2 regions of the Amycolatopsis sp. NPDC059657 genome follow, and region 2 is predicted to be linked to the other one. Evidence: riboswitches for the same ligand, from Rfam matches in the RefSeq annotation. Region 2 holds a riboswitch; the other holds the start of a gene.
The links. A riboswitch is a leader RNA that binds a small molecule or an ion and turns the genes downstream of it on or off. The one in region 2 is predicted to bind cobalamin.

Region 1: it holds a riboswitch for cobalamin, as region 2 does, so the genes downstream of both, ACFV15_RS33050 (aldehyde dehydrogenase family protein) here and metE (5-methyltetrahydropteroyltriglutamate--homocysteine S-methyltransferase) in region 2, are expected to answer to the same signal.

Annotation. Positions count from the first base shown of each region.
Region 1 covers NZ_JBHWEB010000079.1:27,646-45,750, forward strand. Annotated here, with positions in the region: gene ACFV15_RS32965 (hypothetical protein) at 1-161, shown strand, start outside; gene ACFV15_RS32970 (nicotinamide riboside transporter PnuC) at 329-967, shown strand; gene ACFV15_RS32975 (L-lactate permease) at 948-2,510, opposite strand; gene ACFV15_RS32980 (DUF3592 domain-containing protein) at 2,590-3,003, opposite strand; gene ACFV15_RS32985 (alpha-hydroxy-acid oxidizing protein) at 3,074-4,285, opposite strand; gene aceE (pyruvate dehydrogenase (acetyl-transferring), homodimeric type) at 4,356-7,151, opposite strand; gene ACFV15_RS32995 (DUF3052 domain-containing protein) at 7,569-7,997, shown strand; gene ACFV15_RS33000 (peroxiredoxin) at 8,071-8,532, shown strand; tRNA gene ACFV15_RS33005 (tRNA-Val) at 8,575-8,646, shown strand; gene ACFV15_RS33010 (hypothetical protein) at 8,718-9,359, opposite strand; gene ACFV15_RS33015 (helix-turn-helix domain-containing protein) at 9,614-10,696, shown strand; gene ACFV15_RS33020 (hypothetical protein) at 10,789-11,853, shown strand; gene ACFV15_RS33025 (GNAT family N-acetyltransferase) at 11,834-12,340, opposite strand; gene ACFV15_RS33030 (hypothetical protein) at 12,732-13,214, opposite strand; gene ACFV15_RS33035 (LysR family transcriptional regulator) at 13,296-14,192, opposite strand; gene ACFV15_RS33040 (PhzF family phenazine biosynthesis protein) at 14,242-15,054, shown strand; gene cobF (precorrin-6A synthase (deacetylating)) at 15,316-16,065, opposite strand; cobalamin riboswitch at 16,164-16,307, shown strand; gene ACFV15_RS33050 (aldehyde dehydrogenase family protein) at 16,381-17,112, shown strand; gene ACFV15_RS33055 (hypothetical protein) at 17,134-17,556, shown strand; gene ACFV15_RS33060 (cupin domain-containing protein) at 17,558-17,983, opposite strand.
Region 2 covers NZ_JBHWEB010000031.1:24-3,858, forward strand. Annotated here, with positions in the region: gene ACFV15_RS18640 (ribonucleotide-diphosphate reductase subunit beta) at 33-1,112, shown strand; cobalamin riboswitch at 1,341-1,569, shown strand; gene metE (5-methyltetrahydropteroyltriglutamate--homocysteine S-methyltransferase) at 1,668-3,835, shown strand, end outside.

The DNA of each region.
Region 1 (18,105 bases), on a different contig from region 2:
AGCCCGCGCAGCAGCGCTGGGACGGCTGGATGGCGAACGTCCAGGGGCAGCTGAGCACCAGCGACCACACCACGCCCGCCGCGCGCACCTCCGAGCCCATCTCGAACGGCATGGACACCCCGACGCCGCCCGCAGGCATGGCGCGCCCCGGGCCCCGCTGACCTGGCGTACGAGGAAGGCGCCAAGCCCCGCCCCAATGCGTCCTTCGGCACCTGGCAGGTGCCGAAGGACGCATTGGGGCGATCGGGGATGTTCGGCCGCTCACACTTGCTAGGGAATGCCCTGCCCCAGGAGCATGTTGGACTGGGGAGACGGAAGGGGCGCTGGCGTGGGTTTCTTGCTGCAACACGGCTTCACGGTGCTGGGTCAGTGGATCTCGATCGCCGAGCTGCTCGGCCAGCTGTGCGCGCTCGCCGTCGTCTTCCTCGCGCAACGCCGCACGCTGTGGACCTGGCCGGTGCAGGTCGGCGCCACCGTGCTGCTGTTCGCCGTCTACGTCTCCGCGCACCTCGGCGGCCTCGCCAGCAGGCAGGTCGCGATCCTGCTGATCTCGCTGTACGGCTGGTGGGCGTGGTCACGGCGCCAGGACCCGGTGTACGGCGTGGTCGTGCGCCAGGGCAGCTGGACCGAACGCCTGGTCATGATCGGCGCGTTCGCCGTCGGCACCACCGCGATGGCGCTGGTGCTGGACTCGCTCGACGCGTCGTGGGCGCCGTGGCCGGACGCCGCGATCTTCGTCGGGACGCTGGTCGCCTTCGGGGCGCAGGGCGCGGGGCTCGTCGAATTCTGGCTGGTGTGGCTGGTGGTCGACGCGATCGGTGTGCCGCTGCAGATCAAGTCGGGGCTCTGGTTCTCGGCGACCGTCTACCTCATCTTCGCCGCGCTGGTCGTGCACGGCTGGTGGAGCTGGAACCGCTCGGCCCAGCGGGTCGCCGCCGGGCGCGCGGTCACGGCAGCATCCAGCTGAGCACCGGGCTCGCCTGACCGGCCACGATCAGGCACATCAGCAGCAGAAGCCCGATACTCCACGGCAAGACCTTCCGCAGCAGCATGCCTTCCTCACCGGGCAGGCTCGCCGCGACGCACGCGATGGTCAGGTTCTGCGGCGAGATCATCTTGCCGAGCACGCCGCCCGAGCTGTTCGCCGCCGCCAGCAGATCCGCCGGCAACCCGGTCTTGTTCGCCGCGGTCACCTGCAGCGCGCCGAACAGGGCGTTCGCCGAGGTGTCCGAGCCGGAGACGGCGACGCCGAGCCAGCCGAGCACGGGTGAGAAGAACGCGAGCGCCGCGCCGGCGCCGGCGATCAGGTTGCCGATGGTCGCGGTCTGGCCGGACAGGTTCATCACGTACGCCAGCGCGAGCACGCCCATCACGGTCAGGATCGCGAACCGCAGCTCCTTGATCGTCGCGAGCCATTCCCGCGCGGTGTCCTTGAGCGAGACGCCGAGGAACACGGCCGTGATGACACCCGCGATCAGCACGAGCGTGCCGCCGGTGCTCAGCAGCGTGAAGGTGAAACTGTTGCCGGACACGGGTTTCCCGTTCGGCGCGGCCACGTTGAGGAACGGCCAGTGGAACTTCCAGGTCGCCTGGTCGAGCATCTTCTTGATCGGCGGCACCTGCGCGAGCGAGAAGATCACGATGATCAAGGCGTACGGCACGTACGCCTTGACGACGTCCTTGCGGTCGTCCGTGCTTTCCCGGCGCCTGCGCACGCCGACGACCAGCACCAGCGCGGCCGCACCCGCGAGCGCGGCGCCGATGTCGGCGAGCTGCGCCGAAACGAAGTTCGACACCGCGAACTGCACGACCCCGAACGCGATCCCGCAGACCAGCGCGGGCAGCCAGGTCTCCTTCAGCCCACGCTTGCCGTCGACGATCACGACCAGCAGCAGCGGCACGAACAACGCCAGCAACGGCGTCTGCCGTCCGACGATGGACGAAACCTGGTCCAGCGGCAGGCCGGTGACCTGCGCGAGCGTGACCACGGGCGTCCCCATCGCGCCGAACGCGACCGGCGCGGTGTTCGCCACGAGCGCCACGACGGCGGCCTTGACCGGGCTGAAACCCAGCGCCACCAACATGACCGCGCTGATCGCCACCGGAGCCCCGAATCCTGCAAGCGCTTCCATCAAGGCACCGAAACAGAAAGCCACGATCAGCGCCTGGATCCGCTGATCGTCGGAGACGTTCGCGAAACTGCGCCGCAGCACGTCGAAATGCCCGGTCCGCACGGTCAACCGGTAGATCCACAGCGCGTTGACGACGATCCACATGATCGGCCACAACCCGAACGCGGCGCCAGAGAACGCCCCCGAGATCGCCTGCCCGACCGGCATCCCGAACACGATGATCCCGGCGGCGAGCGCGACCGCCAGCCCGATCAGCGCCGCCCAATGCGCTTTCATCCGTACGACGCCGAGCAACACCAGCACGGTGGCCAGCGGCAGCACGGCGACGAGCGCGGACCAGCCGAGGCTGCCTAGCGGCGCGAGTTCCTGCACGAACATGACCGGGTCCCCGTTTCCACGATGCGAAAACACCCTTTCACTGCGTGGCCGAGATCTTCCTCACAACCCCGCCGCTTCGTCAAGCTTCCGTCTCACCCAAGAACTTCGGGCTGGGCTGGGGCTGCCGTGCCGCGATCAGCGAAGCCATCAAGAACAGGAGCGAAACCAGGATCGTCACGACGCACACCATCATCAGAAAGTGATTCGAGTTCGGATCTTCGGCTGTGCGGACAAGCTCGGGATCGGCCGGGTCGTAGACCACGGTGACGTTGTCCGACAACCGGTATGTCCGGCCGATGGTCTCGATCTCGGCGTGGTACGACCGGCCTTCGACGGTGTACTGGACCTGTATCGAGCGTGCTCCCTTGGTGGGGCTGTGCACGCTTTCCACGACACCTGTGGTGCGGGATCCGGTGGTGAGCAGGTTGTCCGCGGCTCCGGCGAGGAGCACGAAACCCAGGATCCCGCCGATGAAGACCGCCAGGCTGAGCACGGCTGGCCAGTATCTCCAACCGTCTTGTCCGTCTTTCCGCCCCAGTTTCATCGCAGGAGCTCAAGCCGCGCTAGCGGATCGTGGCGTGGGTTGGCCGGAGGTCGGCGATCGTCCGCACGCCCAGCAGCTGCATGGTCCGGACCAGCTCGGCGCGCAGGATGTCGACCGTGCGCTGGACGCCGCGTTCGCCGCCCGCCATCAGGCCATACAGGAACGCCCTGCCGATGAGGCAAGCGCTTGCGCCACGGGCCATGGCCGCGACGATGTCGCCGCCGGAGAGGATGCCGGTGTCGACCCAGACCTCGGCGTCGTCGCCCACCTCGTCGAGCGTGGGGGTGAGCAGCTCGATCGGGGTCGGGGCGCGGTCGAGCTGGCGGCCGCCGTGGTTGGACAGGAGCACCGCGTCGGCGCCGTGCTTGACCACGTCACGGGCGTCGGAGACGTTCTGGATGCCCTTGACCACCAGCTTGCCCGGCCAGGTCGCGCGGACCCAGTCGAGGTCGTCGAAGTTCAGCGTCGGGTCGAAGAGCTTGTTCAGCAGCTCGGCGACCGTGCCGTCGAAGTGACTCAAAGAAGCGAAGGTCAGCGGCTCCGTGGTCAGCAGGTTGAACCACCACGCCGGGTGGGTCGCGCCGTCGAGGAAGGTCTTCAAGGTCAGTGCGGGCGGAATGGTCAGACCATTGCGCACATCGCGCAGGCGCGCGCCCGCGACCGGGGTGTCCACGGTCAGCAGCAGCGTGTCGTAGCCTGCCTCCCAGGCGCGATTCATCAGATCTTCGCCGGCGCCGTGGTCGCGCCAGACGTAGAGCTGGAACCACTTGCGGGCCTCGGGCGCGGCCGCGGCGGCGTCCTCGATCGAGGTGGTCGCCATCGTCGAGAGCGAGAACGGGATGTCGTTGCGCTGGGCGACGCGGGCGACGGCGCATTCGCCCTCGTGGTTCATCATGCGCGTGAAACCGGTGGGCGCGAAGGCGAACGGCAGCGCCGAGCGCTTGCCGAGAATCTCCACGCTGGTGTCCACATCGGACACTCCGCGCAGCACGTTGGGGTGGAATTCCACGCTGCGGAAGGCCTGGCGGGCGCGGCGCAGGCTGTCTTCGAGCTCGGCGGCGCCGTCGGTGTAGTCGAAGGCCGCGCGCGGCGTGCGCTTGCGGGCGAGTGTCCGCAGGTCGGCGATGGTGTGCGCGCCGGCGAGGCGGCGCTCGGTCGGGTTGAGCACGATCGGCTTCGGGCGAAGGATCTGCTTCAGCTCGCTCGGCTTGGGCAGGCGGCGTTTCGTCACACGATCATCTCCCGAATATGAAAGGACCCGGCAGACATCCGATGTCTGCCGGGTCCTTTCTAGCACTTATTTACGCGGAACCCGAGTCCGAGGTCTGCGGACCGGCCGCCGAGACGTCGTCGATGCGGTACTTCTGCGCCGCCTCGACCACCTTCGACTGGTCGACCTTGCCCTGCTTGGCCAGCGCGGACAGCGTGCCGACCACGATCGACTGGGCGTCGACCAGGAACTTGCGCCGTGCCGCCGGGCGGGTGTCGGAGAAGCCGAACCCGTCCGTGCCGAGGGTGAGCATGTCGTTCGGCACCCACGGGCGGATCAGGTCCGGCACCGCGCGCATCCAGTCCGAAACGGCCACGACCGGGCCTTCGGTGCCGGAGAGCGCCTGGGTCACGTACGGCACGCGTGCCTCGCTGCCCGGGTAGAGCAGGTTGTCGTGGTCGATCGCCACGGCCTCGCGGCGCAGCTCGGTCCACGACGTCGCCGACCACACGGCCGCGCGCACGCCCCACTCGTCCTCGAGCAGCTTCCGCGCCTTGAGCGCGTCCGGCATGGTGACGCCGGAGACGAGGATCTGCGCCTCCGGGCCGCTGCCCGCCGGAGCCTCTGCGTAGCGGTACAGGCCCTTGAGCAGGCCGTCCACGTCGAGGTTCGCCGGCTCGGCTGGCTGCTGGTACGGCTCGTTGTAGATGGTCATGTAGTACATGACGTTCTCGCCGTTGCCGTCCGGCCCGGTGTCGCCGTACATGCGGTGCAGGCCGTCGCGGACGATGTGCGCGATCTCGAACGAGAACGACGCGTCGTACGCCACGATCGCCGGGTTCGTCGCCGCGAGGAGCAGCGAGTGGCCGTCGGCGTGCTGCAGGCCTTCGCCCGTCAGCGTGGTGCGGCCCGCGGTGGCGCCGAGGATGAACCCGCGTGCCATCTGGTCGGCGGCCGCGTAGATGCCGTCACCGGTCCGCTGGAACCCGAACATCGAGTAGAAGATGTAGATCGGGATCATCGGCTCGCCGTGCGTCGCGTACGACGTGCCCACGGCGGTGAACGACGCCGTCGAACCGGCCTCGTTGATGCCCTCGTGGAGGATGACGCCCTTCTCGGACTCCTTGTACGCCAGCATCAGGCTCGCGTCGACCGAGGTGTACGTCTGGCCGTGCGGGTTGTAGATCTTGGCGGTCGGGAACATCGAGTCGAGGCCGAAGGTGCGTGCCTCGTCCGGGATGATCGGGACGATCCGCTTGCCGATCTCGGAGTCCTTCGCCAGCTCGCGGATGAGCCGGACGATCGCCATGGTGGTGGCGACCTCCTGCTTGCCGGAACCCTTGCGGATGCCTTCGTAGACCTTGTCGCCGGGCAGCACGAGCGCCTTCGCGCGCGCGGCGCGGCGCTCGGGCAGGAAACCGCCCAGCGTGCGGCGGCGCCCGATCATGTACTCGATCTCCGGCGAGTTCTTGCCGGGGTGGTAGTACGGCGGCAGCTTCGGGTTCTTCTCGAGCTCCTCGTCGCTGATCGGGATGCGCTGGGCGTCGCGGAACAGCTTGAGGTCGTCGAGCGTGAGCTTCTTCATCTGGTGCGTGGCGTTGCGGCCCTCGAACGACGAACCGAGGCCGTAGCCCTTGATCGTGTGCGCGAGGATCACCGTCGGCTGGCCGTGGTGCTCCAGCGAGGCCTTGTACGCCGCGTACACCTTGCGGTAGTCGTGGCCGCCGCGCTTGAGGTTCCAGATCTCGGCGTCGGTGAGGTCCTTGACGAGGTCCTTCGCCCGCGGGTCGCGGCCGAAGAAGTGCTCGCGGACGAACGCGCCGTCGTTGGCCTTGTAGGTCTGGAAGTCACCGTCGGGCGTGGTGTTCATCAGGTTGATGAGCGCGCCGTCGCGGTCGCCGTGCAGCAGGTTGTCCCACTCGCGGCCCCAGATGACCTTGATCACGTTCCAGCCCGCGCCGCGGAAGTACGACTCCAGCTCCTGGATGATCTTGCCGTTGCCGCGCACCGGGCCGTCGAGCCGCTGCAGGTTGCAGTTGATCACGAAGGTCAGGTTGTCGAGGCCCTCACCGGCCGCGACGTGGATCAGGCCGCGCGATTCGGGCTCGTCCATCTCGCCGTCGCCGAGGAACGCCCAGACGTGCTGGTCGTTGGTGTCCTTGATGCCGCGGTCGCGCAGGTAGCGGTTGAACCGCGCCTGGTAGATCGCGTTCATCGGGCCGAGGCCCATGGACACCGTCGGGTTCTCCCAGAAGTCCGGCATCAGCCGCGGGTGCGGGTACGACGGCAGGCCGCCGCCCTCGCCGGCATGCGAGAACTCCTGGCGGAATCCGTCGAGTTGCTGCTCGCTCAGGCGGCCCTCGAGGAACGCGCGGGCGTAGATGCCGGGGGAGGCGTGACCCTGGATGTAGATCTGGTCGCCGCCACCGGAGTGGTCCTTGCCGCGGAAGAAGTGGTTGAAACCGACCTCGTAGAGCGCCGCGGAAGAGGCGTACGTCGAAATGTGGCCGCCGACACCGATACCGGGGCGCTGCGCGCGGTGCACCATGATCGCCGCGTTCCAGCGGATGTAGGCGCGGTAGCGGCGCTCGATCTCCTCGTCACCGGGGAACCATGGCTCGTTCTCGGTGGGGATCGTGTTGACGTAGTCCGTCGCGGTCAGCGGCGGAACACCGACGTTGCGCTCCCTGGCTCGCTCCAGGACGCGCAGCATCAGGTACCGCGCACGCTGCTGACCTCCCCTTGCGAGCGCCTCGTCGAAGGAGTCCAGCCATTCGGCGGTCTCCTCCGGGTCGATGTCGGGCAGGTGCGCCGCCAACCCGTCACGGATGACTCGGACGCGTGCCGGGGCCTCCGTGCTGGGGGCGCCGTCGTTCTGCGGGGCCAAGGGATCTCCTCGCCAAATGGTTTGTGCTCTGTCGGTCTGCCTAGCAGCGATCTATCCCTGCCATCGTCGTCGCAAATCCCGCTTCCGTCACCGCTACTGCCCGGTAACGTTGCGCGACCCGGACGCGACACCACCACTGGATGGTTGTATCGCGCGCGCGACTTGTACTCACCCTATGCGACGCCCGTGCGCGGCGATCCACGGCAGGGGCCCCTGAACGCCGGAATTGCCGTCGCGGAGGGGGTGGTAAGGGCCGTACCCTGCGACACGAGTTGTTGCCGATCCGGTGTGGACGGTTGCGCGCGAGCCCTCACCAGTGTTCGCTAGTCGCATCGTGTACCCGAGTGTGGTGGTCCGCAGGCCGATCCGGCAGGCGGTAGCCGCCACACTCCGTCGTAAGTTGGAGGAGTGAAAACAGTGGTCGCCGCGGGAGACGCTGATCAGAACAGCGTCGCCGAAAGGCTTGGGATCAAGCCGGACATGGTGGTCCAGGAGATCGGCTGGGACGAGGACGTCGATGAGGACGTCCGCTCGGCGATCGAGGAAACGATCGGCGCTGACATCCTCGACGAGGATGCCCAAGAGGTCATCGACGTGGTGCTGCTGTGGTGGCGTGACGACGACGGTGATCTCGGAGACGCGCTGCTCGAAGTCCGGGGCCTCTTGAACGAGAACGGCGTGGTCTGGGTGCTGACCCCGAAGACGGGACAGCCCGGGCACGTCCAGCCAAGCGAAATCGCGGAAGCGGTGCCCACTGTGGGGCTCTCACAGACGGCCAACATCAGCGTCGCCGCCGGCTGGGCCGGCACGAAGCTCGTACCGCCGAAGTCCAAGACCAAGCGCTGAACCGGGCCCTGCGGGCGACACGATAGGGTTGTCCCGCAGGCTCGGTTCGACGCGGTGAGAGGACTACAGAGGCATGGCCGTCGAGGTCGGTACGCAAGCCCCGGACTTCACGCTCAACGACTACAACAAGCAGCCGGTGAAGCTGTCGTCCTTCCAGGGTGACAAGCCGGTGCTGCTGGTGTTCTACCCGTTCGCGTTCAGCGGGATCTGCACCGGCGAGCTGTGCCAGCTGCGTGACGAGTTCGCCGACTACGACGGCCAGGGCGTGCAGGTGCTCGGCGTCTCCGTCGACACCCCGTTCTCGCTCAAGGCGTGGGCGGAGCAGCAGGGCTACCAGTTCCCGCTGCTGTCCGACTTCTGGCCGCACGGCGAGGTCGCCAAGGCGTACGGCGTCTTCAACGAGAACGCCGGCCTCGCGGTCCGTGGCACCTTCCTGATCGACAAGGACGGCGTCGTCCGCTTCGCCGAGGTCAACGCGCCCGGTGAGGCGCGCGACCAGGGCTCGTGGAAGAAGGCCGTCGCCGAACTCGCCTGAGTCCGGCTTTGCGGTGACGCCTCCCGGGGCGTCACCGGTCTAGGGCGCATAGCTCAGCGGGAGAGCACTCGGTTTACACCCGAGCGGTCGTAGGTTCGATCCCTACTGCGCCCACTCCCTGGCTCAGGGTCGTGAGTGTTTTGGCCGGTTAGAACCGGCGATACCACTCACGAGCCCTTTGCCCGTCAGGCCCAGGTCGGTTCGATCTCGGTCGCGCTGACGGGCGTCCGAGGTTCGGGCACCAGGCGGGAATCCGGGATGTGGAGCCAGCCTCGGTGGCGGGCTCCGGCGACGCGGACCTTCACCGAGGGCTCGAAGGACTTGTGGTCTATGCCCTCGTAGCCGTGGCGGATCACCGATTGGTAGATGTCGTGCGAGACGACCAGTATCAGCGGGGCGTCGATCGTGCGGAGCTTGCGTTTGACCTCGGGGGCGTCGAGCAGGCGGAAGGCGATGTCCAGCGCCTCGCCGAAGCAGCCCTGTGAGTCGTAGTTGACCTCGCCGGCGTGCAGGACGACGCGCAGCCGGAAGCTGTGTTCGGGGTCCTGCAGGGTGAGTTGCTCGGCCAGGCGCGGGATCACGCGGTTGAGGAGCAGCGTCTTCGGGGCCTCGTCGACCGGGTGGACCAGTATCAGCGCGCCGTCGCCGCGGTCGGCGGGCGGATCGTGGTGCTCGGCGGCTATCCCGCTGGAGCGCAGTGCTTCTTCCAGGATCGCGTACATGGAAGCGCGCAGCCTGGCCTTGGCCGTGTCCGTGCGGCTGGTGGAGCCTTCGATGTCGAGCACGAGAATCGTGCGGTGCCTCGGCAAGATCTGGTGACGGTTCATGGCGACCCTCGATTCCCCTCGACCGCCGTCAAAGCTGAAATTTGCTGAAACTCCACGAAATTCGCTAGGCTTCAGAGTAGAGGCTGAAGGTGACCTCGACAATGCCAGTGACCAGGCCCTCATGCCGCCTTGCCGTGCCATGGCCGGATTGAGGCCTTGTCGTAACATTCCGTGTACACGAGCCGATTCACCCTGTATACCCCGATCTTCAGCAAGCTAAACTGAAGTCAACTGGAAGGCCTGGTGCCGTGCAGGTGTATGAGGAACCGAGGCTCATGCTCGCCCGGCGGCTCAAGGAGCTGCGGGAGCAGAAGTGGCCCCGGTGCGTCATCACCCAGGGGCAGCTGGCCGAGGCGCTCTCGGCCAGGCGCTCGGTGAGTGTCGCCTCGATCTCCTCGTGGGAGAGCACCACCACGCCCAAGCCACCGCCGGTGCACCGGCTGGAGGCGTACGCGACCTTCTTCGCCACCGAGCGGTCGGTCGCGGGAGAGCCGTACCAGCTGCTCGACGTCCGCCAGCTGACCGAGGAAGAGCGGGCCGCGCGGGGCGACCTCCTGGCCGAGCTGACCGGGCTGCGCACGGCCGCCACCACCGAGCCCGTCGAGGCCTCGGCGGAGGGCGGCAACCTGCTGCGCTTCGACGACGGCAAGCCGATCACCATCGTCTGCTCGCAGCTGCCCGCCGAGCTGCTCAAGGGCTTCCCGTACGCCAACGTCGACGACCCCGACTACGTGCGGCTGTACACCTACGCCGACCCGGACGCGCTGCTCGAGCTGTACGGGCATGTCCGCGCGCTCAACCCCGGCGCCGACGTCCGGTACCGGCTGGCGTCCGAGCTCGGCAGCGCCGACTATCCGGCCATTCACCTGATCTCGCTGGGCGGCGTGGACTGGAACGCGCTGACCCGCGACCTGCTGCGGCGGCTGCGGCTGCCGCTGCGGCAGGAACTGCGGCCGGAACATTCGGAATCAGGACATTTCGAGATCAACGAAGGAGGTGAAAAGAAGAATTTCGTACCACATTTGCAGGAGGTCGACGGCAAGACCATTCTCGTCGACGACGTCGCGCATTTCTACCACGGGCCTAGCCCGTTCAATTCCGCGCTGACCGTCACCATCTGCAACGGCATGTACGGGCGTGGCACGCTGGGTGCCGTCCGCGCGCTGACCGACCCGTTGTTCAGCAGGCGGAACCAGGCGTACATCGAAAGGCGCTTCGCGGGGCGGAGAAGCATCAGTATCCTCAGTCGTGTGTCCGTGGTGAACGGCAGGCCCGTCGCGCCAGACTGGACCGATCCGAAGGTACGGCTGCACGAGTGGTCGGAGGAGCCGTTGTGAATCAGACCTTGGTCACGCCGGGAGACACGGGCTTCGCGCCCCGCTCCCACCACCAAGGATCCCACCTCCCTCTCCTCAACCGCAGGGGCTCCGTGCCGACCGGCGCAGCAAGAGTCGACGCGATCATCGTCCCCACCGCGCGTTTTCCCGAGCAGATGCACACCGCTGTCGCCGCGGCCGCCCGGTTGAACTGCACACTTGTCGTGCTCTGCAGCAAGCGCGCCTCCGCCGTGCGCACCGCCGAACTCGCGGTGGCCGCAGGCGTCGAGCTGATCTCCGTCGACGTCGGCCTGCTGCCGGACGGGCTGCTGCCCGAGTTCCACACCACCCGGCTGCTGCGCGAAACCCGGTTCGCCAGGTCGACGGACACCGGCCTCAAGCGCAATCTCGGCCTGCTGCTGGCGCGTTCGCTGGGCTGGCAACGGGTCGTGTTCCTCGACGACGACATCTTCATCCCCCGGATGGCCGATCTCACGGACGCCGTTCGGTTGCTCGACCGTTACGCCAATGTGGGCCTTTCGATCACCGGGTTCCCCGACAACTCGGTGGTCTGTCACGCGAACCGCTACTCCGGCGGCTCGCAGGAAATGTTCATCGGCGGCGGCGCGCTCGCGATCTCCGCGGAATCATTCGAATCGTTCTTTCCGGATATCTACAACGAGGACTGGTTCTTCCTGCTCGACGATCACGGATTACGTCCGTCGGGTGTCGTCGGCACCGCGGTGCAGGGGCCGTACGACCCATTTCTCGACACCGAAAGGGCGCGTTCGGAGGAATTCGGCGACGCGCTCGCGGAAGGTGTTTTCGCGCGGCTCGACGATCATCGGCCGCTCGAAACGGATCTGCGGTACTGGCGGGCGTTCCTGACCAGGCGCCGCACCTTCATCAGGGAGATCGTCGCCAGGGTCGAGTCGATGGGCGGGCCGGACGCCGAGCGGGAACGGGTGCTCGCCGCGCTCAAGGCCGCGCACATCCGCAGCCTGCTGGTCACCGCCGAGCTCTGCCTGGACTATCTCGCGGCGCTGTCGCTCGACCGCCGCCGGTGGCGTCGGCATCTCGCGCAGGCGCCGACCGGGCTGCATCCCGCGAAGGTGCTGGCCGAACTGGGCCTGCAGCACCGCGGCGAGTACGTGCCGATCAGTCCTCGAGTTTTTTGACCATGATCCGGCAGGTCTCGTCGTAGGACTTGCGGCGGCCGTCCTCGAGCACCTCGATGCCTTCGCAGGTGATCTGGCCGTGGTCCCATTCGTCGAAGTAGAGCCGTTTGTAGAGCAGTTCCGCGCGGAAGTTGGTGACCTCGACCGCCAGCGCCACGGTGTCGTACCCGGCTTCGCGCAGCAGATCCTCGCCCGCGCTGATCAGCTGGGTGCCGATGCCCCTGCCGCGGTAGCCCTCGAGCACCTCGATCCGGGTGAACAGGGGCACCCCTGGCAGCAGCTTCCGCAGCTCCGGCTCCTCGGCGGCTTCGAGCCAGATGTACATCGAGCCGAGCAGCACGTCGCCGGACCAGATGGTCAGCAGCTTCCCCAGGCCGAGCGCTTGGCGGTCCAGGCGGTCCTTGACGAACTCGCGGTCGCCCAGCACCTCGACCAGCGCGTCGACGTCACGATCCTGCGCGAGACGGATCTGGTTGCGGTGGGTCACGCGGGGATTCTCCGCTCTGGCTCTTCGTGGTCGGCAACCGGGCTGGTTTGTCGACCCTAGTCATTACTGCATACGTCTGATAATCCCCTAGAGACGTAGTCAAGGGCCCGGATTCCACTATGTGGCGGAGACGAAACCCCGGTGCCGGACGAGTTCCGCCACGGCCGAGCGGAGTAGCGAGAACGCGAAAGGGGCCGGGTCTGCCCCCTCGGCAGGCCCGACCCCGTTTCACGCGGCGCCGCGGGGCGCACATGAATCAGGACGCCGTTTCCCTGACACAGATACGCGGAGATCCATGGCAAACGGGTGATCAACATCGCCCGTCGTCACGCCGAGCCGATCTGGCCTGGCAGCGAGGTTTTCCGGGTTCGCGTGTGATCCATTCGTTACCTCAGAACAGGTTCTGGCAGGCGGGCATGTCCAGCTCGCGCGCGTACTTGGTGATCTCCTCGCGCAACGGGACGAGAACTTCTTCGACGATCTGCTCCGGCGATTTCCCTGTTCCGCCGTAGACGGTGAGGTCATCACCCCGGAGCATCAGCGAGTGGAGCTGAGCCGACTCCTTGAACTCACGCAGGTGGGCGACGAATTCGGGGGCGTAGTCGACCCGGTCGGGGATTTCGACGCGTTCCACGTCGAAGATCCAGGCGACCAGTGCGTCGAGGCGGTCGGGAAGGGTGGCCGCCTTCGCGATCCTCGTCGCGGCGGGCCCGCAGAGTTCATTCACCTTGCCGTGCCAGATCCGGCTGGGTGACACGTAGACGTACGTCGATTTCGACGGCGGTGGTGCGGGCGGCGGCGGCGTGTCGCCTGCCGGGGCGCAGGCGGTCAGTGTGGCCGCGACCAGCGTCGACATCCAGATTCGCGCATGCATGATTCCCCCAAGGTCGCGCTTTTTGAACACGTTCAAGATAGCGCCGGGCAAACCCTGGGGGCAAGGATTTTCTGAACGTGTTCAATTCAGCAGGGCGGCCGCCTTCGCCAGCTCGTCCAGCACCGCCTGCTGGGCCAGGCTGGGGGAGCGCCGGGCATGCCGCGCCAGCAGGATCGCGTTCGGCCGGATGCGCGGCGCCTGGAACTCGGCGAGGCCGCGGCCCGCGAGCGCGAACGCCGGCAGCAGCGAGAGACCCAGTCCCGCCGCGACGCACGCGCGCACCGCTTCGACGCTGCCGAGCCGCGTGATCTGCGGGTGCTCGCCCGCCGCGAGTTCGCGGGCGACGTCGTCGCTGTACGTGCAGCCCTCCTCGAGCAGGAACCACCGGTGCTTCGCGAGTTCGGCCCAGCCCGCCTTGCGCCCGGCCAGTGTGTGGTCCGGCGCGCAGGCGAACCCGAGATCGAGCGCGCCTGCTTTCCGGATCACGAGATCGGAGGCCCGCAGCGCCGGTTCGAGGATCAGCCCGACCGAGATCCGTCCGTCGCGCAGCCGCTCGACCGTGCCGGCGGTCCCCGAGGGTGTCAGCCGCACGTCAACGCCCGGGTGGCTCGCGTGCAGTGCGGCGATCGCGCCGGGCAGCAGGTAGGCGCAGAGCGACTCGGTCGCGCCGACGGTCACCTCGCCTTCGATCGGGCCGTCGGACGCGGCTTCGGCGCGCAGTGCGGCCTCGGCGTCGAGCAGCAGCTGGGCCCGCTCCAGTGCGCGGCGGCCTGTCTCGGTGAGCGCTGCGCCGGACGGCAGGCGGTCGATGAGGCGGGCGCGCAGCTCCCGTTCCAGCGTCTGGATGTGCGCGGTGACGGTCGATTGGGCGAGATGCAGCTCGGCGGCGGCCGCGGTGAAGCTGCCGGTCCGCGCGAGCGTGGTGAAGGTCGAGATCAGCCGGGTGTCCACGGTATCGAGCTTACCGATGGAGTCCATAGAGAATCATCGTTGGCTTCGATGGCTTCGCCGTACCATCATCGAAGCCATGGAACTGCTGCGCTACTCCGCCTTCACCACCGACCCGCACGGCGGCAACCCCGCGGGTGTCGTGCTCGGCGCCGGCCACCTCGGCGACGACGAGATGCTCCGCATCGCCGCCGAGATCGGCTACTCCGAGACCGCGTTCGTCGACGACGACCGCCTCCGCTACTTCAGCCCGCTGGCCGAGGTCGACTTCTGCGGCCACGCCACGATCGCCACCGCCGTCGCGCTCGCCGAGCGCTTCGGCGTGGGCCCGATGAAGTTCCAGACCAACGCGGGCGAGATCGCCGTCGAGACGGCCGTCGTGGACGGCAGGGTGACCGCGACGCTCACCAGTGCCCCGACCCGCTCGCGGCCCGCGACGGACACCGAACTCGACGAGGTGCTCGCCGCGCTCCGCTGGGACCGCGCCGACCTCGACCCGGCGTTCCCGCCGCATGTCGCGTTCGCCGGGAACGAGCACCTCGTGCTGGCCGCGGGCACGCGCGAGCGGCTCGCGAAGCTCGACTACGACTTCGAGTCGCTCGGCGACGTGATGAGCCGCGGCGGGTGGACCACGGTGCACCTGGCCTGGGCCGAGTCCGCCGAGGTGTTCCACGCCCGCGATCCGTTCCCGCCAGGCGGGGTCGTCGAGGACGCCGCGACCGGTGCGGCGGCTGCCGCCTTCGGTGGCTACCTGCGGAAGATCGGCAGGCTCGAAAGCGGTCGTTTCACGGTGCTGCAAGGGGAAGACATGGGACGGCCGAGCGTGCTGACCGTCGAGGTCGACGACCGGCCGGGTGTCCGTGTCACAGGCAACGCCGTCCGGATCCATTGAGTGGAAGGGCAAAGGTGGCGTGCTCTGGGCCGGCTTGGTGAGGGCCTCCCTCACCAAGTGCGCTGGCTGCGGCATCGAAGGCTGGTGTGATGGCTTTGCGTCGTCCAACGCCGCAACGCCATCGCGCCACGACGAGCGCGAGAGTCTTCGGTGCCTGGCAGACGGTCGGGAGCACCGTTACCTCACTGGTCTGGGCGAGCCGAGCGAACCGCCACTTCCCGGCGACGACCAGACGAGACGCCACGTTTGACTTTCCCCTCACTAATTGCGGCGCAACAGGTAGGTGTCCATGATCCAGCCTTTGCGCTCGCGTGCCCGCGAACGCAGTGCCACGATCTCCTCGGCGACGTCCGCGAGCCGTCCGGACACGACGAGCTCGTCGGGCGTGCCGAGGTAGGCGCCCCAGAAGATGTCCATGTCCTCGCCGGTGAACCGGGTGAACGTGCAGTGCGCGTCGAGCATGACGAGCACATCGTCCGCGCCGTCCGGCCAGCCGTCGGCGAGCCGCCGCCCGGTGGTGATCTGCACGGCGGTGCCGATGCGGTTGAACGTCGTCCTGTGCTGGGCCGCCAGCACGGAAACGCTGCTGACGCCCGGAATCACGGTGTAGTCGAACGCGGTTCCCCGCTCCTGTACGGCGTTCAAGAGGGTGATCGTGCTGTCGTAGAGCGCGGGATCACCCCAGACGAGGAACGCGCCCACCTCGTTCTCGCGCAGCTCCCCGGTGATGAGCCGGTCGTAGACATCGACGCGCCGTCCGTGCCACGCCTTGACTTCCGCCTCGTAGTCGGCGGGCGTGCGGTCGCGTTCGGGGTCCTTCGCCTCGGCCAGCCGGTACGGCCTGGTCACGTACCGGTCGAGGATCTCGTGGCGCAGGCGCACCAGGTCGGCCTTCTCCTTGCCCTTGTCCAGCACGAAGAAGACGTCGACCTCGTTCAGCCGGTTGATCGCCTGGACCGTCAGGTGCTCGGGGTCGCCGGCCCCGATACCGATCACATAGAGCTTGCGCACGCCGAGAGTCTGCCTTGGCGGGCCAGGGTGTGTCAGGTTAGGGGTCCCCTGGGATGGTCGCGGCCACCCCGTAAACCGGGTTCGCGGCCTCGACAGGCGCGGAATTGCCGCCCTAGGGTGAAATGAAGGCCCACGGATTCCCGGGGAAGCCGGTGCGAAACCGGCGCGGTCCCGCCACTGTGACCGGTTTTGCGCGCGCCGAACCGGAAGCCAGATCGCCGGCCGTGGGCTCGACGTGTTGTCCACGAGGATGGAGCTGGCACGAATGTCTCTTCGCCCTGCGAGGAAAACCTCCCTGCGACCAGGGTGGGTCAGGTGAGTGACGAACTGTTCCATTTCATCGGCGGCAAGCCGGTTTTCGGGACATCGGGGCGGTTCTGCGAACTGCCCGGCATCCGCGTCCCGCTCGCCGGCAAGCGTGAGGTCGGCTACGCCGTCGAAGTGGCGGTCGCGGCGCAGGACGAGTGGGCGCTGTGGCAACCGGACCGGCGACTGCGGGGGCTGATGGATTTTCTGGAGCGTGTCAGTGACGAACTCGACGGCTGCCCGGTGATGGTCCCGGTCTGGAACGCCGCGCCCGCGATCGCCTGCGGCAACTCGTTCGTGCTCAAGCCATCCGAGCGCGACCCGTCGATCGCGTTGCGCCTCGCGACCACGTTCCTCGACGCGGGCCTGCCGCCCGGCGTCTTCAATGTCATCAATGGTGACCGCGAGGCCATCGACGCGCTCATCGCGCACCCCCGTGTCGACGCGATCGGTTTCGTGGGACCTTCGGCCGTCGCCGAGTCCGTGCAGGCGACGGCGCTCGCGTACGGCAAGACGGCGCAGTGCTTCCACGGCACCCGCAGTCATCTCGTACCAGTGCCGGAGCCCGACACCGACGAGGTGGTCGGCGCCCTCGTCGGCGCGGGTACCGGCCCGGCCACCGAGGCGCAGATGGCCACCTCACTGGTGGCCCAGTTCGCCGACCGCGCCCCAGACCCGGTGGTCGAACGCCTGGCCGCCGTCTACCGTCCCGACTTCCGCCGTTCGGCAGGTTCCCGATGAACGATTCCCTTGTAGACGGTCATGCCTGAGCTGACGCGGCCCAAGCGCCGCCCCGCCAGGAAACGCGGCGGCACTCGCCCGGCCGTCGTGCTGGTCAGCGAGCTCGAGAGCCACCTCGAGCTCATCTGCAGGCTCGGCGAAGTCGGCCTGTACGAGCCGGAACTTTCCCGCCTGCAACGAGAAGACTGCGTCTTCGACGTGGACGTCTCAGGCGAGGTGCTCGCCGAGTACAAGGAAGCCGAGACGGCCCAGTTCGCGCAGCTGCTCGGGCAGTTCCAGGCGGTGCTGCTCGGCTACGACGAAGGCACGGGGGCGCGGACGTTGCTGCGGGATCTGTTGCCAGGGCTGGAAGGCATCCTCGATACCGGAGGCAGCACACTGCTCGGCTACGAAGAGGTGCTGATCCGGTTCCACGACGACCCGGCGTGGGATCTGAATACGTAGGCTATTGGAAGTCGCAGCCGGGGTTGGGCGCGTCCTCCGAGAGCGGGCTTCCGGTCGGCAGTACGTAAAGCACGTCGAGCACCACCGGCGTGGTGCCGAGGTTGCGTCCGATGTGGACAAGGTCGGGGTGCTCCGGGAACGTGGAGCCGGTGCGGTACACGTCCTCGGTGACGCAGTCGGCGTCGTTGTGGGTCAGCGTGCCCGCCTTGACGAAGGCGTAGAGCGTGCCGTCGTGGTAGTGCCAGCCGGTGCCGCCGCCGGGCTGGATGGTGATCTCGCGCAGGATGTAGTCGGTCTTGCCGAGGGTGGTTTTCGAGAGGATGACACCGGTCACGCCTGAGCTGGGCGTGGCCTCGGCGGTGGCAGGGACCAGCAGCGCGCCCAGTACGGCCGCGCCGGCGAGAATGCCTCGGACTGAGTTGCGCATGGTGATCCCCTTCGAGTAGACGGCTCGGAGGTTATCGGCAAACGCGCAGCCGATCCATGGCCAAAGGGGCGAGATCTAATGGTCGATCGGGTCGTGAGTGGTACGGCCGGTTCTAACCCAAT
Region 2 (3,835 bases):
ACTCACGACCCCCACACTTTTTGGAGCTTTGAATGACCACAATGGACCCCCAGCTCGCCGACGCGACGGGCCTCGGCGAGATCGAGGTCGGCGCCGCGCGTATCAACGTCGACGACAAGCGCATGATCAACGCCCGCGCCGACGTCAACCAGCTGCTGCCGATGAAATACACCTGGGCCTGGGAGAAGTACCTCGCGGGCTGCAACAACCACTGGATGCCGACCGAGGTCGCCATGCAGGCCGACATCGCGCTCTGGAAGTCCAAGGACGGACTGACCGACGACGAGCGCCAGATGCTCAAGCGCAACCTCGGCTTCTTCGCGACCGCGGAGTCCTTGGTGGCCAACAACATCGTGCTCGCGGTGTACCGCCAGATCACCAACCCCGAGTGCCGCCAGTACCTGCTGCGCCAGGCGTTCGAGGAGGCCGTGCACACGCACACCTTCCAGTACATCTGCGAGAGCCTCGGCCTGGTCGAGGGCGAGCTGTTCAACATGTACCGCGAGGTCCCGTCCATCTCCGCGAAGGACGCCTGGGCGCTCAAGCACACCCAGAACCTGGAGAACCCGGACTTCGAGACCGGAACGCCCGAGGCCGACCAGGCCTTCCTGCGTGACCTCGTCGCGTTCTACGTGATCTTCGAGGGCATGTGGTTCTACACCGGCTTCGCGCAGATCCTCTCGCTCGGCCGCCGCAACAAGATGATCGGCATCGCCGAGCAGTACCAGTACATCCTGCGTGACGAGTCGATCCACCTGAACTTCGGCATCGACTGCATCAACCAGATCAAGATCGAGAACCCGCACCTGTGGACACCCGAGTTCCAGGCCGAGATCCGCGACATGCTCACGGAGGCCTGCCAGCTCGAGGTCGCCTACGCCCGCGACACCATGCCCCGCGGCATGCTCGGCCTGTCGGCCGACCTGTGCGAGCAGTACATGCACTTCATCACCGACCGCCGCGCCCAGCAGATCGGCCTCGCGCCGATCTTCGGCCAGGAGGAGAACCCCTTCCCCTGGATGTCCGAGGCGATGGACCTGAAGAAGGAGAAGAACTTCTTCGAGACCCGCGTCATCGAATACCAGTCGGGCGGCGCCCTCGACTGGGACTGAGCCTGACTCGTGATATCAAGCTTCGGGTTGGTGCCGTGAACGAGGGGAGCCCCTGCTGCGTTGGATGCAGCAGGGGCTCCCCTCGTTCACGTGGCAACCAAGGAGGCCGAGGTTCGGGGGTCGTGAGTGGTACGGCCGGTTCTAACCGGCGTAAACACTCACGACCCTGTACCTGACAGATCCTTCCACGGACTGGGAGCCGTCAGCGCGGCAGCGCGGATTCAGGCTAGGCTCGGCCACGCCACTGGTTCGCCAGGGCGTGGCCGTTTCACGCTCTGGCGAGGCAACAGGGAACCCGGTGTGAATCCGGGACTGCCCCGCAGCGGTATGTGGGAACGAAAGCCGTCACCGTGCGAGACACGGTAAAGCACTGGACACGAGTCCGGGAAGCGACGGCCGGTAGGCGCGTGTGTGACGCCCATGAGTCCGAAGACCTGCCTGTGGTGCGTGTGCCGCAGGCATGCGCGAGTCCGGGCCTCGCGGGAGGGCACGACACGTCATGGTGTCTTTTCGCGCGCGCACGGGCTCCTTCGACGAGCTCGCGAGGAGAGAGCTGTGACCACACGCATCGGCACCACCGTGCTGGGCTACCCGCGTATCGGCCCCGATCGGGAACTGAAGAAGGCCGTCGAGGCCTATTGGGCCGGCCGGATCGACGAGACCGAGCTACAAAAGATCGCCGCTGGGCTGCGCGCCAGCACCGTCGACGAGCTGCGGGCGGCCGGGCTGGACACGATCCCGTCGAACACCTTCTCCTTCTACGACCAGATGCTCGACACGACCGTGCTGTTCGGCGCGCTGCCGAAGCGGTTCACCGAGCTGGGGCTTTCGCCGCTGGACACGTACTTCGCCGCCGCGCGCGGGGTCCAGGAGGCGCCCGCGCTGGAGATGACGAAGTGGTTCGACACCAACTATCACTACCTGGTGCCCGAACTGGGCCCGGACACGTGCTTCGCGCTCAGCGGCACCAAGCCGCTCGACGAGTACCGCGAGGCCGATGGGGAAACCCGTCCGGTGCTGGTCGGCCCGCTCACCTACCTGCTGCTGTCGAAGCCGACCGTGGAGGGCTTCGATCCGCTGCAGCTGCTGGATCAGCTGCTCATCGCCTACACCGAGCTGTTCGCCCAGCTGCACCATGCCGGCGTGCAGTGGATCCAGCTCGACGAGCCCGCCTTCGCGGGTGATCGCACGGACCGTGAGCTGCAGCTGCTGTCGTACGCGTACCGCGTGCTCGGCGGGCTGACCTCGCGGCCGAAGGTGCTGGTCGCGGGGTATTTCGGCAAGCTGGGTAACGCGCTCGGGCGGCTGGCGCGCTCGCCGATCGACGCGCTGGCCGTCGATCTCGTCACCGATCCGTCCGAAGTGGACGCCGTCGCGGCCGAGAGTGCGCTCAAGGACAAGGAAGTCATCGCGGGCGTCGTCGACGGGCGCAACATCTGGCGCGTCGACATCGACACCGCGCTGGGCAAAGCCGCGACGCTGCTCGGGACCGCAGGCCAAGTCGGCGTGTCGACTTCGTGTTCGCTGCTGCACGTTCCCTACGACATCGACCGGGAAGACCTCGGCCGGGTGAACGGGTGGCTGGCGTTCGCGCGCCAGAAGGTCGACGAGGTGGTGCTGATCGGGCGCGCGCTGCGGGAAGACGTCGACCTCACCGCTGCCCGCGAGGCCACGAAAAGCCGTGCCACGGCGAAGGATCTCGTCGACGACCGCGTGCGGGCGCGGTTGCGGGCGCTGCGTCCCGAGCACATCACGAGGCCGCCGTACGCCCAACGGGCCCAAGCCCAGCAGAAGACGCTCAAGCTGCCCGCGCTGCCGTCCACGACCATCGGCTCCTTCCCCCAGACCGCCGAGGTCCGCAAGGCACGCGCCGCGCACCGCGCCGGCAAGCTCGGCGACGACGGCTACCGCGCCGCGATGCACGCCGAGATCGACAAGGTGGTGCGGCTGCAGGAAGATCTCGGCCTCGACGTGCTCGTGCACGGTGAGCCAGAGCGCAATGACATGGTCCAGTACTTCGCCGAGCAGCTCGCCGGGTTCGCCGCGACGGAGTTCGGCTGGGTCCAGTCCTATGGCTCGCGCTGTGTCCGGCCGCCGATCCTCTACGGCGACGTCTCGCGGCCGAAGCCGATGACCGTCGAGTGGGCGCGGTACGCGCAGGCGCTGACCGGCAAGCCGGTGAAGGGCATGCTCACCGGCCCGGCCACGATCCTCGCGTGGTCGTTCGTCCGCGACGACCAGCCGCTCGGCGACACCGCGCGCCAGGTCGCGCTGGCCATCCGCGACGAGGTGCACGACCTGGAGTCGGCGGGCATCCGCATCATCCAGGTCGACGAGCCCGCGCTGCGTGAGCTGCTCCCGCTGCGGGCGGCCGGCCACGAGGCGTACTTCGCGTGGGCGGTCGACGCGTTCCGGCTCGCCACCTCGGGCATCTCGGACTCCACCCAGATCCACACGCACATGTGCTATTCGGAGTTCGGCGAGGTGCTGCCCGCGATCGACGCGCTCGACGCGGACGTGACCAGCATCGAGGCCACCCGCTCGAAGATGGAGGTGCTCGCCGGCCTCAGCTCGGCCGGGTTCGGCCGCGGTGTCGGGCCGGGTGTCTACGACATCCACTCGCCCCGCGTCCCGAGCATCGACGAGGTCACCGGTCTGCTGCGCACCGCGATCGGCGCGGTGCCCGCGGAACGCGTTTGGGTGAATCCCGACTGCGGCCTCAA